DNA from 2 places in the Pseudarthrobacter sp. L1SW genome. Region 2 is predicted to be linked to the other one. Evidence: riboswitches for the same ligand, from Rfam matches in the RefSeq annotation. Region 2 holds a riboswitch; the other holds the start of a gene.
What was found. A riboswitch is a leader RNA that binds a small molecule or an ion and turns the genes downstream of it on or off. The one in region 2 is predicted to bind thiamine pyrophosphate.

Region 1 (8,454 bases), 1.4 Mb from region 2:
TCCGTCCGCCTTCAACGCGCAGGTGGGTCATCTGCGGCCTGCCCACATTCACGATGCTCCTGTCGAAGATCGCTTCAAGGCGTTGGATCATTTTCAGGCTCAGGTTCTGCTTGCCCTGTTCCATGCGGGCCACGGCGCTCTGGCTCGTTCCCAGCTCGGCAGCCAACTGTCCTTGGGTCCAGCCCTTCTCACTCCGGGCATCCCTGAGCATGGCGGCAACGTGTTCGGCAGTTTCCTGAGTCATACCCAATTTTATATCATAAATGAGTTATCAAGCCATAGAACTGGCATGACAACGCGGCAGGGTCTGGATCTTTACCCGCGACATGCGATCACGACGTCCGCGCGCTTCTTGACCACACCTCCGAAGGGCGCGAGACTGGTAGCACCTGTTCGTCCAGCGGCAACGGAGGCAGCATGCGCCGGACACCAGCCAAGCCGATGCCAGGCAGCCGGGCATTCCCTGTCCGGAGCATGCGAACCGTGTCAGGAATAACGGGCCTGTTCCTCGCGGCCTTGCTCCTCATCTGCGGCTCCCCTGCCTACGCGGCGCCCTCCCCCGGAGAAGGAGTGCAATCACTCCTGGGGAACGACATCTCCTGGCCCCAATGCAACACGGCCTTCCCCACGGGACAGGCCTTTGCCATTGTGGGCGTCAACAACGGCCTGGCCAACACCACCAATCCCTGTCTGGCCGAGCAACTTCGCTGGGCAGAAGACTCTGCGGGCCACCCTGGCCGGCCCACCGTGTCCCTGTACGTCAACACTGCCAATCCCGGCGCTGCGGGTTCCTGGTGGCCGGAGGAGGACGAGTACCCGGCCGGCCGGGAAGTGCACAACCCGTATGGTCCCTGCGAGGACGGGGACTTCGGCAAGGCGTGCGCCTACATGTACGGCTTTGCCAAGGCGTACGACGACGCCCACCACCGCGGGGTCAGCAACCCGGGCTCCTACTTCTGGTGGCTGGACGTGGAGACCGAAAACAGCTGGTCCGGCACCGACAAGGAAGCCAACCGGGCTGTCCTTGAAGGCATGACGGATTTCTTCCACAGCATCGGAGCGCAGGTGGGGATCTACTCGACGGGCCGGCAGTGGGACCAGATTGTTGGACCTGTCAGCAGTTCGAGCAACCTTTACGTCCTCCCGAGCTGGCTGGCGGGATCCCGGAGTGCCTCAGGAGCAGCCCTGGCCTGCGCGGATGCGCCCCTCACCGGCGGCGGTACGGTGGCCCTGACCCAGTTCGTATCGAGGGGATTCGACTACAACCATTCCTGCCCGTAGGCACGGAGGCCCGCAGGCCAGGCCGGCTCTCAGCTCCCCAGCCACACCATGTTCCAGGTGCCCAGGGATACGGCGGCAAAAACCGCTGTTCCCGCCACCACCACGCCGCCGGCAAGTACCCATGCATCCAAGGAACTGTAGGTTGATTCGCGGGCCCATGTCCGGCGGCCGCCGCCGAAACCGCGGGCTTCCATGGTCACCGCGAGCCTCGAGGCCCGGCGGATCGCCTGGACCAGCAGCCCAAAGCTCTGCCCCAGCGTCGCCTTCACCCGCTGCAGGGCATTGCCGCGGGAACCCACCCCGCGGGCACGGCGGGCCATCCCGATGGTCTGCCACTCTTCGGCCATCAGGCCCACCAGCCGCATGGCGGCGAGGGTTCCCAGCACGAACCGGTGCGGGAGTCGGGCCTTCTGCGCCAGCGCATCCGCGAGGTCTGTAGGGTCGGTGCAGCTCATCAGCAGCACGGCCGGCAGGGCGATCGCCAGGCCGCGCAGCATAAAGCCCACACCCAATTCCAGCGAGCCTTCGCTCATGGTCCAGATGCCGACGTCGATCAGCGTCCTTCCGCTGTCCGGCGCCAGGATGGAGGTGCTCCAGCCCCCCACGGCGGCCGCGAGGATCAGCGGCCAGCCGCGCTGCCACAGCAGCGCGGGCGTCAGGCCGGCCAGCGGAAACAGCAGGAACTCAAAGGCCAGCGCCACCGATGCGGACACCCAGTCGATGGAGAGCGCAAGCACGGCAGTAATGAGGAAGACGGCGGTGAACTTGCTGAGGGGATTGGCCCGGGCCAGCAGCGCGTTGTTGCCGCGCAGGTTCAGCTCCTGCCTCATGGCGCCTCCCGCCTCATGGTGCCACCGGTTCCGGTGCGGCCATCCGCAGTTCCGTTCCACCCAGGGCGGCCGTGAATTCGGCATCGTGCGTCACGGAGACCACGGCGGTGCCGGCATCCAGCAGTTCGGACAGGAACGATGCCAGCTCCGCCCACGTGTTGGCGTCCTGGCCGAAGGTCGGCTCGTCCAGTACCAGCACCTGGGGATGCGCCGCCAGGACCGTTGCTACGGACAACCGCCGCTTCTCCCCGCCCGAAAGCGTGTAGGGGTTGGCATCCACAAGGTGGGTGAGCCGCAGCCGCTCCAGCAGTTCATCCACCCGCTCCTCCCCGTGGCCCAAGTGCCGGGGACCGAACAGCAGCTCGTCCAGCACCTTCCCGGTGACGAACTGGTGCTCGGGTTCCTGGAACACGGTGCCGATCCGCTCGATGAGCTGCTCGGCCTTCCACTTCCAGGGATCAATTCCGGCACCGCGGCTCAGGTCCACCGTGGCCGACACCCTTCCGGCCACGGACTCCAGGAGTCCGGCAATGGTCAGGGCAAACGTGGACTTCCCGGCCCCGTTCGGCCCTGTGACCGCCAAGGCCTGCCCGGCCCGGACCTGCGAGGTGATGCCTGCCTGCACCGGCACCGGGGGTACCTTCCGGAAGCCGCTGCGGCGCACCCGTTCACGGGACACCGCCAACTCCTCGGCAGCGAGCAGGAGGGCGCCCGTCCCGGGGGCTGGATCAGCCGCACGCAGCCGGGTCTCCGGAACATAGCCGGGCACCCACACCCCGGCAGCAATCAGCATGCTCCGGGCTTCCCTGAGCACCTGGTCCGGCGGGCCATCCAGCAGCACGGCGTCATTCGAATCGGTGCCTGGCTGCAGCACCACGATCCGGTCCACCAGGTCCTTCCACACGGACACGCGGTGTTCCACCACCACCAGCGTGGCGCCGGTTTTGTCCAGGCACCGCGCCACGGCGTCGCGGACCTCCAGCACGCCGGCAGGGTCCAGGTTGGCGGTGGGCTCGTCCAGCAGGATCAGGCCGGGACGCATGGCAAGGATGCCCGCCAGCGCCAGCCGCTGTTTCTGCCCGCCGGAGAGCACCGACGTGGGGTGGTCCAGCGGAAGGTGTGAAAGTCCGACGTCGTCCAGCGCCTCGTGCACGCGGGTCCAGATGGCGTCGCGGGGCACGGCGAGGTTCTCGGCGCCGAAGGCGGCGTCGTCGCCCACACGGGACAGGACCACCTGTGTTTCGGGGTCCTGCTGCATCAGGCCGGCCCGCCCCCGCTGCTCGCGGGGGGCGGCCCCGTCAACCAGCAGCGAACCCGACTCGTCGGAATCTCCTGCCGCGCCGCCGTCGTCGTTCACATCCCCCAGCACCCCCGCCAAAGCATGCAGGAGGGTGGACTTGCCGGCCCCGGAAGGCCCCAGGAGCAGCACGCGCTCCCCGGGGCGGATGTCCAGGTCCAGGGCATGGACTGCCGGCTTGGCGCGCCCGGCATGCCGCCAGCCCCAGCCCCTGGCTGTGACGGCGGCGGGACGCACTGCAGTGGAGGCGCCCTGGCGGGAAGGTGCGGACATCAGGAGAAGACGGGCTCCGTAGCTGCCTTCCGCGACGCGAAGGAGCTCAGGACCCCGGTCCTGGCCAGGCCGCGGGTGGCGATCCAGGACAGGGCGCCGGCGATGATGGCTCCGGAGATGGCGGTGAAGACGATGTACGCCAGCTTATCCCCGCCGGAGTAGGCGATGTTCCAGCCCCACGGAGCGAAGGAGTCGTTCAGGCCGCAAAAGAGGCCTGCGGCGGCACCGGCCAGCAGTGCCACAGGCAGGTTGAACTTCCGGTAGACGAAGATCGCGAAAATGATTTCCGCGCCCAGCCCCTGCACGAAGCCGGAGAACAGCACCGAAGCACCGTACTGGGACCCCATGAGCAGCTCGCCGGTGGCCGCAACCGTCTCACAGAACAGAGCAGCGCCCGGCTTGCGGATGATGAGCATGCCCAGAACTGCCGGAATCATCCAGCCGCCGGCAATCAGCCCCGTCAGGGGCGGGTAGACGGCGTTCATGGGCCCTGATACTGCGGCCGCGCCCTGGGACCAGGCCCAGAAAATGACGCCGCCGGCGATGGCGATCAGGGCCGCCACCACGATGTCCACGACGCGCCAGGACTTGCTGGTGGTCTTCTTGACTGCTGTTGTTGCCATGTAATCCTCCTGGGAAACAGGAGGGGAAAGTGGACACGCCTGCCGGCACTGCTGCCGCTGCGCGCACTTCGAGAAGCTCGACTCCCTTACGCCGGTACTAACCGGATCAGGTTCGAGGGTCTGCGGCTGTCCGCACTCTCAGCGCCCACCTGCGGATCCTGGCATGGCCAGTGATGCCCGACGGCGGCGCTCCCCTGTCGTTTGAATGTTGCTTTTGGTTGAAATGACTTGCTGCAATTGCCCTGTTGGGCGTTGTCCAGTTTATACCGCAGGAGAGGTAGATTGTGGGCCATGACTGCCAATCCGCCGGATGTGACCGGATATGATCCCGATTCCGATGCTGCACAGCCGGAGGGCTCGCTGGAGGAATTGATCGCCCGGATTGAAGGCGAGGTCCGCGAACTGCAGTTTCCCGGATTCTCCCTTGACGATTCCCTGAACCTGGGGCTGCTCCTCGTGGAGCTGGGCAAGGAGCGCGGGCTGCCCATCGCGATTGACATCACCAAGGGTGAGCAGGTGCTGTTCCATGTGGCCCTGCCCGGTGCGACGCCGGACAACGAGCACTGGATCCGGGCCAAGCAGCGCACAGCCGCCCGGTACGAGATCCCTTCCTTGCTGGTGGGGCTCCGCGGACGGCTTCGCGGTGGCCGGATCGAGGACCAGGGATGGTTCGACGAGAGCCGGTACGCGGCGCACGGCGGCTCCTTCCCGCTGTACGTCACCGGCGTCGGGGCCGTGGCCACCGTTACGGTTTCGGGTCTTCCCCAGGTGCAGGACCACAACCTGGTGGTCGAAGCCCTGCGCGAAATCCTCCACTCCGCGGGAGCGGACTGACCCTCACAAATACAAAGGCTGCTTAGCATTTATTAGTAATCATGCTTACTATGTTGTCTCCCGGGTTTTGAGGAGGACAGGATATGGCAGCCAGCACCCGCCTGACGGGCCCCCGGACACGCCTGCAAAAAGCCGCTCTCGGAACGGGCTCGGTTTTCGTCCTGTTCGGCATCCTGGGCTTCATCCCGGGCATCACCTCCAACTACGGCTCGCTCGGCTTCGCCGGACCCGGCTCGGGGGCGCTGCTGCTGGGCATTTTCCAGGTCTCCGCACTCCTGAATGCGGTCCACCTGCTGTTCGGGATTGCAGGGGTCCTGATGGCGCGGACGCATCCGCAAGCCAGGAACTTCCTCATCTACGGCGGCGTTGCCTACCTGTTCCTGTGGTTGTACGGCTTCCTGTCGGATGACACCACGCCGGCCAACTTCCTCCCCGCAAACAACGCGGACAACTGGCTGCATTTGGCCCTCGGCCTGGCCATGATTGGGCTGGCCATCGCGTTGGCGGCCCGAGGCCCCGCCGTCGCGGCGGGTGCTGCCGGCAGCGACGGCAACGATCCACGCAGCGGCAGCAGCAACGCCAACAGCACCAGCAGTGCCGCCAACTCCTCCCCGAACGGCCCACGCGGCCAGTGAATGCCATCTGCCAGCCCGGCCCTCGGCGACGACGTACGGGACCGGCATCAACGCCAGACCTGAAGGAGCACAATGAAAATCCCTGAAGCGCGTGGTCCTGCCAGTGCCGCCTTGCTTGGCCTTCTCGCGCGGGAAGCCGGCACCACGCTTGGCGCCCGCACCACCCCTGGGAATGGCCCCACCCTTGGCGCCGGCGCCACCCTTACCGCCGATGCCCCCGTCGCGGCGCTGCACCGTGAGGTCACCCGCCAGCTGGCCGCCACCCCGGACATCATTGGCGATGACGACCTCCAGCTGACACTCTTTTGCCTCTACGAGCTCTACTACTCCGGGCTCGAAGGCGTCAGCGATGAATGGGAATGGGCGCCGGGCCTGATCCAGATCCGCCAATTGCTGGAAAAGCCCTTCGAGGCCGCGCTTAGGGAGGCCGCCCGGGAAGCCGCCGGTGAACTGGAGCTCCCCACCGCACCGCATCCCACCAGCGATGCGGTGGCGGATGTCCTCTTCGACCTCGCAGCCCGGGACACAGGACCCAGCCTCTCAAGATATGTGGCAAAGAAAGCCAGCCTGGACCAGCTCAAGGAATTCCTGATCCACAAGTCCATCTACCAGTTGAAGGAAGCGGATCCCCATACCTTTGCCATCCCGCGCCTTTCCGGGCGCCCCAAGGCAGCGCTGGTGGAAATCCAGGCTGACGAGTACGGCGGCGGACGCCCCGAACGCATGCACAGCGCGCTTTTCGCCCGCACAATGCGGGGGCTGGGAATGGCCGACGACTACGGCGCCTACGTCGATTTCGTCCCGGCCCTCTCCCTCGCGGCAGTGAACCTGATGTCCCTGTTCGGGCTGAACCGCCGGCTGCGGGGTGCCATCACCGGGCACTTGGCCATCTACGAAATGACGTCTTCCCAGCCCAACCGCTTCTACGGGAACGGCTTCCGCAGGCACGGTTTCGACGCCGCTGTCACCCATTACTTCGACGAGCACGTGGAAGCCGACGCCGTCCACGAGCAAATCGCCGGCCGCGACCTGGCCGGGGGCCTGGTCGAAGCCGAACCGGGGCTTCTGGGGGACGTACTCTTCGGCGCCACGGCGGTCATGGCCGTGGACGGCAGGTTGTCCGCCCATATCCTGCAGTCCTGGGAAAACGGCACCACGTCCCTGAGGGCGGCAGTGCCGGCGGCAGCATGAGCGCCCCTGCCATCGGCGTGCCGGCGGAGTACATCCTGCCGTTGCGCTGGACGGACGACGCCGGCTTGCCGGACCTGGCCGCCTACCTTCGCCGCCTCACGGACTGGATCCCTGTCACGGTGGTGGACGGGTCTGCCCCTGAACTGTTCGAACACCACCGGAGGATGTTTCCACCCGCCGTCCGGCATCTCCCGCCTGACGCCTGCGCCGCCGGCAACGGAGGCGCCGCCGGCAACGGCAAGGTAGCCGGGGTCATGACTGGGGTTCGGGCCTCGTCGGCGGACCTCCTGGTAATTGCCGACGACGACGTCCGCTACACGCGCGAGTCACTCGCCGCCGTCGTCCATCACCTCGGCGCTGCGGACGTGGTGCGTCCTCAGAACTACTTCGAGCCCCTCCCCTGGCACGCCCAGTGGGATACGGCGAGGACCCTCATCAACCGCGCCTGGTCTGCTGATTTTCCCGGAACGCTGGCGCTGCGCCGGGGAGCCCTGCTGGCGACGGACGGATACGCGCCGGTCCTGTTCGAGAACCTCGAGCTGATCCGGACAATCACCGCCGCGGGCGGCCGCGCGATGGTTATGCCGGACCTGTTCGTCGCGCGCAGGCCGCCCACGGCGCGGCATTTCCTGAAGCAGCGCATCCGCCAGGCATATGACGATTTTGCCCAGCCACGGCGGCTCGCCGCCGAGTTGGCGCTGCTCCCGGCAATCCTTTCCGCAGCCTGCCTGCCTTCGCGGCACCGTCGGGCAGTCTTCCTGGGGCTGGCCTCCGCAGCCGTTATCGCCGCGGAGACGGGGCGGCGGCGGCACAACGGCGCTGCCGTCTTCCCCTTCCGCGCGGTGCTGTGCACTCCGCCCTGGGCCCTGGAACGGGCCATCTGCATCTGGATCGCGCTCGGTTACAGGCTGGCCGGGGGCGTTCCGTATGCGGGGACCCGGCTCAAGACCGCAGCCCATTCGGAGAATGAGCTGCGGAGGCGGCACAGCGGCAAAGTCGCGGGAACGTGCCCCCAGGGCGCCCAGTCTTCCACCAGCAACCTGAAGCAGGAGCAAAAATGAACCAGGAACCGGCCGAGAGCTCCATTGTGGTGTGCCCCGACGGCCCGCTGATTGTGCGAGGCGACTTCGAGATCGTCACGCCCTCCGGAGAAGCGCTGCCCCGTGAACGGAAAACCGTGGCGCTGTGCCGCTGCGGGGCATCGGCCATCAAGCCGTACTGCGACGGCACCCACAAGATGATCAAGTTCCGGACGGAACCTCCGGCAACCTGAGCAAAGCCTGCACCGGCCGGCCGCTATCGCCGGTTAGGCTAGGGACAGCCCGTTTTCCGCCCGCAAGGAGTACTAGGAATGAACCTTTTCATCAAGCTGCTCGGCACCGGCGTGAGCCTCGGCGCAGGCTTTGTCGGCACCAAGCTGGTCAACGCCATCTGGGAAAAGACCACCGGCCGGAAGCCCCCCACCGGGAAGGACGAGGACATCCCGACCA
Region 2 (8,454 bases):
CCACGTTTTCGCGGACCAGGTGGAACGGGATGTGGCCCGGACCCTCAACCATCACCTGGACGTCGTACTCCCAGGCGCGCTGCGTCAGCTCAGCCAGCGTGTCCAGTTCGGCGAACTGCGCCGCGTCGTTGGCGTCCGCCGTCGCCCCGGGCCGCAGGCCGTCGCCCAGGGAAAACGCGACGTCGTACCGTGCGAAAATCTCGCAGAGCTCGTCAAAGTGGGTGTAGAGGAAGTTCTCCTGGTGGTGCGCAAGGCACCAGCCGGCCATGATGGAACCGCCGCGGGACACGATGCCCGTGACCCGGTTGGCCGTCAGGGGAACGTACCTGAGCAGGACCCCGGCGTGGATGGTCATATAGTCCACCCCCTGCTCGCACTGCTCAATGACGGTATCGCGGAAAACCTCCCACGTAAGGGCATTGGCTTCCCCATTGACCTTCTCGAGCGCCTGGTAGATGGGGACGGTGCCGATTGGCACGGGCGAGTTGCGGATAATCCATTCGCGGGTGGTGTGGATGTCATCGCCGGTGGAAAGGTCCATCACCGTGTCCGCGCCCCATTGGGTGGCCCACTGCAGTTTGTCCACCTCCTCGGCGATCGAGGACGTGACCGCAGAGTTGCCGATGTTCGCGTTGATCTTCACCAGGAAGGCCTTGCCGATGATCATCGGCTCGGACTCAGGGTGGTTGATGTTGCTCGGGATGATGGCGCGGCCCGCAGCCAGTTCGCTGCGGACCAGTTCCACATCGCAGTTCTCCCGCAGCGCCACGAAACGCATCTCCGGGGTGATGACGCCCTGCCGCGCATAGTGCATCTGCGTCACGGTCCTGCCGTCGACGGCGCGGCGGGGCACGGGGCGCGCTCCCTTCCACTCCGCGCTGGCAGCGCCGCGGCGGACAGCCGAGCGGCCGTCGTCGAGCAGGTTCCGTTCCCTGCCGCTGTACGCCTCGGTGTCCCCGCGCGCTTCGATCCAGTCCGTCCGGAAGGGAAGGAGGCCGCGGACGGGGTCGCTCCCGGGCCCTGCCGTCCGGTAGGTCCGGAACGGGCCGTTGGGCTGCCCGTTCGGTGAGTCCGTCAGCTCTATTTCCGTGACGGGTACCCGGATGCCCGCCGCCTCATCGTGGACAAACGCCAACGAGTGGGACTTCAGGGATTGCGTGACAGGAGGCTGGTTTTGGCTGTTTTCCTCCGCGACTGACGGGTTGTGGGCAGGGTTCAGCTGTGCAGTTTGCGTACTCAAGGAATACTCACTTCCTTCGCCGGCATTACCCGGACAGGTTCGACGGTCGCAGGCTGCGTCAGCCCGATCTCAGCCCCTGCAGGGGCACCCGTGTGGTCAAGATGAAAGCTACCACACGCCCAGCAAGGGCAAACGCGAGGGGGCCTTGCCACGTTGGCCGATGCTAGCCTGTCCGGGCGAGGAGAGGAAGGCCATGCCAGAAATCATCCAGTTCACCGGAACTGTGCTTACCGGGCCGGACAGCGAGGCCCGCGGCCTGTGGTCCATTAACGGCAGGCTGACGTTCCGCCAACCAGCGAAGGCGCCGGACAGGATCCTGGCCGGCTGGGTGCTGCCGGGCTTCGTGGATGCCCACTGCCACATCGGCTTGGGGGTGGGAGGTGCAGTGGATGCGGCCACCGCCGGGGACCAGGCCCGGACGGACCTGATGGCCGGCACGCTGTTGGTCCGGGACGCAGGATCCCCTGCCGACACCAGGTGGCTGCAGGGCGGGAGCGACTTCCCGGTGCTGATCCGCGCGGGCCGCCATGTTGCGCGTACGCGGCGGTACTTGCGTGGATTCGCGGAAGAGGTTGAGCCGGACGGCCTGGTGGAGGCTGTCCGCAAGCAGGCCCGGGACGGTGACGGCTGGGTCAAACTCGTGGGGGACTGGATCGACCGCGGCGCCGGCGACCTGGCCCCGTCCTTCCCTGCCGCCGTCGTCCGTGATGCAGTCCAGGCCGCCCACGATGAGGGTGCGCGCGTTACCGCGCACTGCTTTGCCGAAGAGACGCTCGACGACGTGCTGGACGCCGGCATCGACTGCGTGGAGCATGCCACCGGCCTGCTGCCACGCCACCTTCCCCGGTTTGTGGAGCAGCGGGTACCCATCGTGCCCACTTTGATCAACATTGCCACGTTCCCGGACATCGCGGCGCAGGCCGATCCCAAGTTCCCCGCATACGCGGCGCATATGCGTGCGCTGTGGGAACGGCGGGAGGAACGGGTGCTTGAGGCCTACGAGGCCGGGGTGCGGATTTACGCCGGAACGGATGCCGGGAGTGTCATCACGCACGGCAGGATCGCCGATGAGATCCTCGCCCTCCACGCGGCAGGACTGCCCATCGCCGCTGCGTTGGACGCGGCGTGCTGGAGCGCCCGGACGTGGCTGGGCGCGGAGGGAATTGCGGAGGGGGCGCGGGCTGACGTTGTGCTCTGCAGGGAGGACCCGCGAATGGTGCCGGACACCGTCCGTGACCTGGCGCACGTTGTCTTGGGAGGACGGTTGGTCCGCTGAAACTGCCGGGCGAATGTCGAAAATTGGGACTTGGAATAAATTGAAGCTTCAAGTAATTTTAAGAGTGAAAGGCCTCCAGATCGGATGGCCCACAGCACCGGGAGTTTTCAATGACTGCACAAGCCGCCAGCCAGGATCTCCTTCCTGCCGACCTTGCCATGGGCACCGTGATGCTCAAGGTGGGCGACATGAAGGTCATGACCGACTACTACCAGCGCGCCCTGGGCCTGGAGGTCGTCGCGGAGCAGGACGGCGGGCTTTACCTCGGCCGGCTGCAGAGGCCGCTGGTGCACCTTGCCCCCGCTCCGGGCCTGAACCTCCCGGGCAGGGGAGAGGCCGGCCTTTTCCACACCGCGCTGCTGTTCGAGAACCAGGCGGACCTTGCCGCCACCATCGCCACCGCCGCCCAGTTCGAGCCCCGCTCCTTCACCGGCAGCGCAGACCACCTGGTCAGCGAGGCCTTCTACTTCACCGACCCGGAAGGCAACGGGATCGAGCTCTACTGGGACCGGCCGCGCAGCAGCTGGTCCTGGAATGGCACTGACGTGGTGATGGACAGCCTGGCCCTTCCGCCGCAGCGCTACCTGGAGCAGCACCTCACCGAGGAGTCCCAGGAACGCCAGCGCGGAACGGTTGCCGGCGTGGGCCACGTGCACCTTCAGGTGGGTGACGTCCAAACGGCCCGCGACTTCTACGTTGGGACCCTCGGATTCGAAAAGACCGCCGGCTGGCACGGCCAGGCCCTGTTCGTCTCGGCGGGCCGGTACCACCACCACATGGCAATGAATGTCTGGAACAGCCGCGGCGCGGGGCCGCGCAAGGACACCCTCGGCCTGGGTGAGGTCCTCATCGAGGTTCCGTCAGGGGACGACGTCGGCGCCCTCGCCGACCGCCTTAAGGTTGCCGGTGTTGCCGCCCACCACACCGGCGCCGAACTCCGGTTCGAGGATCCGTGGCGCAACAGGATCCGGGTCGCCGTCCGCTGACAGCGGCGTTTTGTGCACCGGGCTGGCGGTGGCATGGGCAGGTGCCGCCGGGGGTATCTGTACTAGGCTGAAACCGAACCGCCGGGCGGCACGCGCTGCCCCCCCGGCAGGCCGCACCGTCAACGGAATGAGGGCACTTCCCATGGGCTTCACCGAAATCTTTGTTGCCACCCACGACGCCGCACTGAAGCGCGGCGGCATCCTGGATAAAGGCGGCAGTGCCCCCGGCGGCGACGCCGTCCGGATCCCGGGAATCAGCGACTTTGAAGTGGAGCAGCTGGGTGACCTGGCCGGCACCGCGGTCCACGCCGGCGGGGCCGACTATGAGCTGACCATGGTGGACGTGGCGAGCGATTCGCTGCTCGCGGTTCCCCCGGCGATGGTGCGTGCCCTGGCGGACCTCCTGTCCTACGAAACCGAAGGGGAGGGCGACGTCCTCGAAGACGTCGCTGAGCAGTGGGCGGCACAGGATGACATGCCGTTCGGTGCTGCCCAGGCGCGCACCTACGTCCGGCAGCTTGCTGAAATGGCCGGCAGGATCGATGACTCGGAGCGCACGGGCCTCTACGTCTGGTCCGCCTGAGCCGTCCGTGCCCATCCGTCCGGGCAGCGCGAGCAGGGCCGGTACGTGTCAAGTCGAAATCCGGACGCTGATCTGGCACAATAAACAGGTACTCGATCTGCGTGGCCCCTCTCTCCGCGTCCGGATCCTGTCCTTCGAACCCGCAAGTACGGCCCGCCCCACGGGTGCAGAAAGCCGGGTTCACCCCCTTTTTCTGAAACAGGAGTGACCACAACAGTGGCCGTAAAGATTCGCCTTAAGCGCTTTGGCAAGATGCGCGCACCGTACTACCGCATCGTCGTCGCGGACTCACGCACCAAGCGTGACGGCCGTGCCATCGAAGAAATCGGTAAGTACCACCCCACCGAAGAGCCCTCATACATCGAGGTCAACTCCGAGCGTGCGCAGTACTGGCTGTCCGTCGGCGCCCAGCCGTCCGAGCAGGTCGCCGCGATCCTCAAGATCACCGGTGACTGGCAGAAGTTCAAGGGCCTGCCGGGCCAGGAAGGCACCCTGAAGACCAAGTCTGAGAAGGTCGCCTTCGTTGCCCCGGAGAAGGGTTCCGTCATCATCCCGGAAGCCATCACCAAGAAGGCATCCAAGTCTGATGCAGCCGAAGCACCCGCCGAGGCCGAAGCAGAGACCACCGAGGCTGAGTAGATTGCTGGCAGAAGCGCTGGAACACCTGGTCCGCGGAATCGTTGATTCCCCGGATGACGTCAAGGTCAGCTCCAAGAACAACCGCCGCGGGGACACCCTCGAAGTGCGTGTTCACCAGGACGACCTCGGACGGGTGATTGGCCGCCAGGGCCGCACGGCGCGTGCACTGCGCACCGTGGTGGCAGCCTTGGCCGGCGGTGAGCCGGTGCGTGTCGACGTCGTCGACACCGACCGCCGCCGCTGAGCGCTCGGCAATATCAGTTTTAGCTCCGGCCCTTCCACCAACGCGGTGGAGGGGCCGGAGTGCTTTCACCAGGACACCGTGGACCAACCACAACCCGAACAGAGGAACACATGCAGCTTCAGGTGGCACGAATCGGCAAACCCCATGGCATCCGCGGGGAAGTAACCGTCCAGGTCCTGACCGATGCCCCTGGGGACCGGTTTGTCCCGGGTGCCGAGTTCATGGTGGAACCGGCATCCGTCGGCCCGCTCACTGTGAACAGCGCCCGGTGGAACAAGGACATCCTGCTGCTGGGCTTCGAGGAGATTGAAACCCGCAATGAAGCGGAAACCCTCCGTGGTGCCAAGCTCTTCATCGAAACCGAAGAGCTGGAGGAGGACGACGACGAAGGCTGGTACGAGCATGAACTCGTCGGCCTGGAGGCCCGGGTGGGCTCAAACGTCGTGGGCAAGGTGGCCGCGCTGAACACCGGAACCGCGCAGGACCTGCTGATGGTCACCACCCCGGACGGCGGCGAGATCCTGGTTCCGTTCGTCGAGCAGATTGTTCCTGAAGTCAATGTCGAGGGCGGCTACATCCTCCTCACGCCGCCGGACGGCCTTTTCGAGCTGAATGCGGAGACAGAAGCAGCCCCTTCGGAGCCGGAAGGCAAAGCGTAGATGCGGATCGACGTCGTCAGCATCTTTCCGGAGTACCTGGCGCCGCTGGAACTGTCACTGATTGGCAAGGCCAGGCAGGACGGGATCCTGGACCTGCGCGTCCACGATCTCCGCGCCTTCACCACGGACCGGCACCGGACCGTGGATGACACGCCCTATGGCGGCGGTGCGGGAATGGTCATGAAGCCCGAACCCTGGGCGCAGGCCCTGGCCTCCATTGCAGAAGGCCGCCCGGAAGGGGCGGCAAGGCCCGTGTTGATCGTTCCCTCACCGGCAGGGGAGCGCTTCACCCAGGCGCTGGCGCACGAACTGGCGGAACACGAGCACCTGGCATTCGCCTGTGGACGCTACGAGGGCATCGACGAACGCGTGATCGAGTGGTCCCGGGAACACTTCGACGTCCGTCCCATCAGCCTGGGGGACTATGTCCTGAACGGGGGCGAGGTGGCGGTCCTGGCCATGGTGGAGGCCATCGGCCGCCTGCTGCCGGGCGTGGTGGGCAATCCGGAATCGCTGGTGGAGGAATCCCACTCCGACGGCCTCCTGGAGTATCCCGTCTACACCAAGCCCTCCGTGTGGCGTGAACGGGAAGTGCCGGCCGTGCTCTTAAGCGGCAACCACGGCAAGATCGCGCAGTGGCGCCGGCATGAACAGTTCCGGCGGACGGCAGAGCGCCGGCCAGACCTCCTCGAAACGTTCGACGCTGGAAAGCTGCCACGCGCGGACCGCGCCGAACTGCAGGAACTGGGATACGACGTCGTCGACGGACGCCTGCGCCGGCGCCCTGGCGCTGAAGGTGCCGAGCAGGACCCGGCCTCCTCCTAGGCGGTCGGCGGCGGCCATACATTCTTCGGGTGGCTGCGGGGATTGGCTGTAACCTCCGCGATGTGGCAAAATTAGTCCTTGTGTCTGCTGGGTCCGCACCTGCCACAGGGGGAGCGCAACCAACAGCTAAGACAACCGGCCCCGTCAATCAGTGAAGCGGCCGGACCACTTAACTTTCGGCAGCAATCTCCGGTTACGCCACCAGCGTTCCGGGCTTGCCTGCCGTGACCCAAAGTGAATGACCTGTGGCGTTCACCAGGAGTGCACATCATGCATATTCTCGATTCCGTCGATGCAGCCTCGCTTCGTACCGATGTTCCCGCGTTCCGCGCCGGTGACACCCTCAAGGTTCACGTGAACATCATCGAAGGCAAGAACACCCGTGTCCAGGTATTCCAGGGCTTCGTCCTGGGCCGCCAGGGCGAGGGTGTCCGCGAAACCTTCACCGTCCGCAAGGTGTCCTTCGGTGTCGGCGTGGAGCGTACCTTCCCGGTTCACTCCCCGATCATCGAAAAGATCGAGGTCGTTACCAAGGGTGACGTCCGCCGCGCCAAGCTTTACTACATGCGTGCACTGCGCGGTAAGGCTGCGAAGATCAAGGAAAAGCGCGACTTCAGCACCGCCAAGTAAGTCCCTTCGGACCTACGAAGGCTGGGCCGCAGCCGTATCCGGCCAGCGCCGGAGCCATCCAGCACCAGCGCCCAGGATACGGACCATGGACCAGACAAAACGCCAGCCCCGAAAAATGGGCTGGCGTTTTGCGTTCCTTGCCGTCTTCCTGGCTTTGGCCGTCAGCGGACTGGTCCGGTCGTTGTGGCTGGATGTCTACTTCATCCCCTCCGCGTCCATGGAGCCGGGACTGGAAGGCGGGGACCGCATCGTGATTTCCCGGACCGACTTCCGGGATGAACCGATCCGGCGCGGGGACATCGTCGTCTTTGACGGGCGGGGCACCTTCGCTCCGCTCAAGAGCGGAAACGGCCCTTTCCTGGAGGCGGCGGCTGCCATTACCCAATGGCTCGGCCTTACTGGGAGCGACACAACCTACGTCAAAAGGGTCATCGGCGTGGCGGGGGATTCGGTGGCCTGCTGCGACGCCGGAGGAAGGGTTACTGTGAACGGGGAGCCCTTGGAGGAGCCGTACGTTTTCAGCGGCGACGCCCCCAGTACGCAGAAGTTCAGCGTAGTGGTCCCGGACGGGCGGCTGTGGCTGATGGGTGATCACCGGTCCCTGTCCGCCGATTCCCGAAGCCTGCTAGGTGCTCCTGGCGGCGGCATGGTCCCGGTGGACAGGGTTATCGGCAGGCCGGTCCAGATCATCTGGCCGCTTGATAGATTTGCATCATTACCACGTCCGCCTGCGGCAGGACCAACAACAGAGAACGGACAGTAGATGCCCGAGAACCACGCGCGGATTCCTGAACCACGTCAGGAGGGGGCCTCGGTTACACCCTCCGACGCGGCTCCGGTGACGGCCGCCCAGGATCCTGAGGCGCCTGCTCCCGCTGCCGCGGACAGCCGCTCTGCCGCCAGGGCAGCCGGGAAATCCGCGGGCAGCCCGGTCCTTGCGTGGCTGAAGGAAGTCGCCACGGTGGTGGTGATCGCCGTCGTGCTGTCCTTCCTTATCAAAACGTTCCTGTTCCGGGCGTTCTTTATCCCCTCCGAGTCCATGGTCAATACCCTGGACGTTGACGACCGCATTTTCGTCAACCTCCTGGTACCTGAACCGTTCGCGCTGACCCGCGGCGACGTGGTGGTTTTCCGGGACACCAAGGGCTGGCTGCCGGCCGCGCCGGAAAAAGAGCAGGGGCCCTTCACCTGGGTCCAGGACGGACTGACATTCGTTGGCCTGCTGCCGGACAACTCTGAACAACACCTGGTCAAAAGGGTCATCGGACTGCCGGGGGACCACGTGGTGTGCTGCGATGCCGGCGGTAAACTGACCATCAACGGGACGGCAATCGACGAAAGCTACGTCAACCCCGCCGAGGTGCCGCAGATC

Region 1: another riboswitch for thiamine pyrophosphate. It lies ahead of KTR40_RS17625 (ECF transporter S component); the one in region 2 lies ahead of thiC (phosphomethylpyrimidine synthase ThiC).

What each region holds. Positions count from the first base shown of each region.
Region 1 covers NZ_CP078079.1:3,791,673-3,800,126, forward strand. Annotated here, with positions in the region: gene KTR40_RS17605 (UDP-N-acetylglucosamine 1-carboxyvinyltransferase) at 1-244, opposite strand, end outside; gene KTR40_RS17610 (hypothetical protein) at 475-1,281, shown strand; gene KTR40_RS17615 (energy-coupling factor transporter transmembrane protein EcfT) at 1,311-2,111, opposite strand; gene KTR40_RS17620 (ABC transporter ATP-binding protein) at 2,125-3,681, opposite strand; gene KTR40_RS17625 (ECF transporter S component) at 3,681-4,304, opposite strand; TPP riboswitch at 4,370-4,510, opposite strand; gene KTR40_RS17630 (heme-degrading domain-containing protein) at 4,596-5,138, shown strand; gene KTR40_RS17635 (DUF4383 domain-containing protein) at 5,222-5,773, shown strand; gene KTR40_RS17640 (iron-containing redox enzyme family protein) at 5,846-6,964, shown strand; gene KTR40_RS17645 (glycosyltransferase family 2 protein) at 6,961-8,025, shown strand; gene KTR40_RS17650 (CDGSH iron-sulfur domain-containing protein) at 8,022-8,237, shown strand; gene KTR40_RS17655 (DUF4235 domain-containing protein) at 8,316-8,454, shown strand, end outside.
Region 2 covers NZ_CP078079.1:2,396,821-2,405,274, reverse strand. Annotated here, with positions in the region: gene thiC (phosphomethylpyrimidine synthase ThiC) at 1-1,240, opposite strand, end outside; TPP riboswitch at 1,235-1,342, opposite strand; gene KTR40_RS11100 (amidohydrolase family protein) at 1,434-2,516, shown strand; gene KTR40_RS11095 (VOC family protein) at 2,627-3,502, shown strand; gene KTR40_RS11090 (hypothetical protein) at 3,645-4,085, shown strand; gene rpsP (30S ribosomal protein S16) at 4,302-4,724, shown strand; gene KTR40_RS11080 (RNA-binding protein) at 4,726-4,968, shown strand; gene rimM (ribosome maturation factor RimM) at 5,079-5,627, shown strand; gene trmD (tRNA (guanosine(37)-N1)-methyltransferase TrmD) at 5,628-6,452, shown strand; gene rplS (50S ribosomal protein L19) at 6,723-7,082, shown strand; gene lepB (signal peptidase I) at 7,168-7,845, shown strand; gene lepB (signal peptidase I) at 7,846-8,454, shown strand, end outside.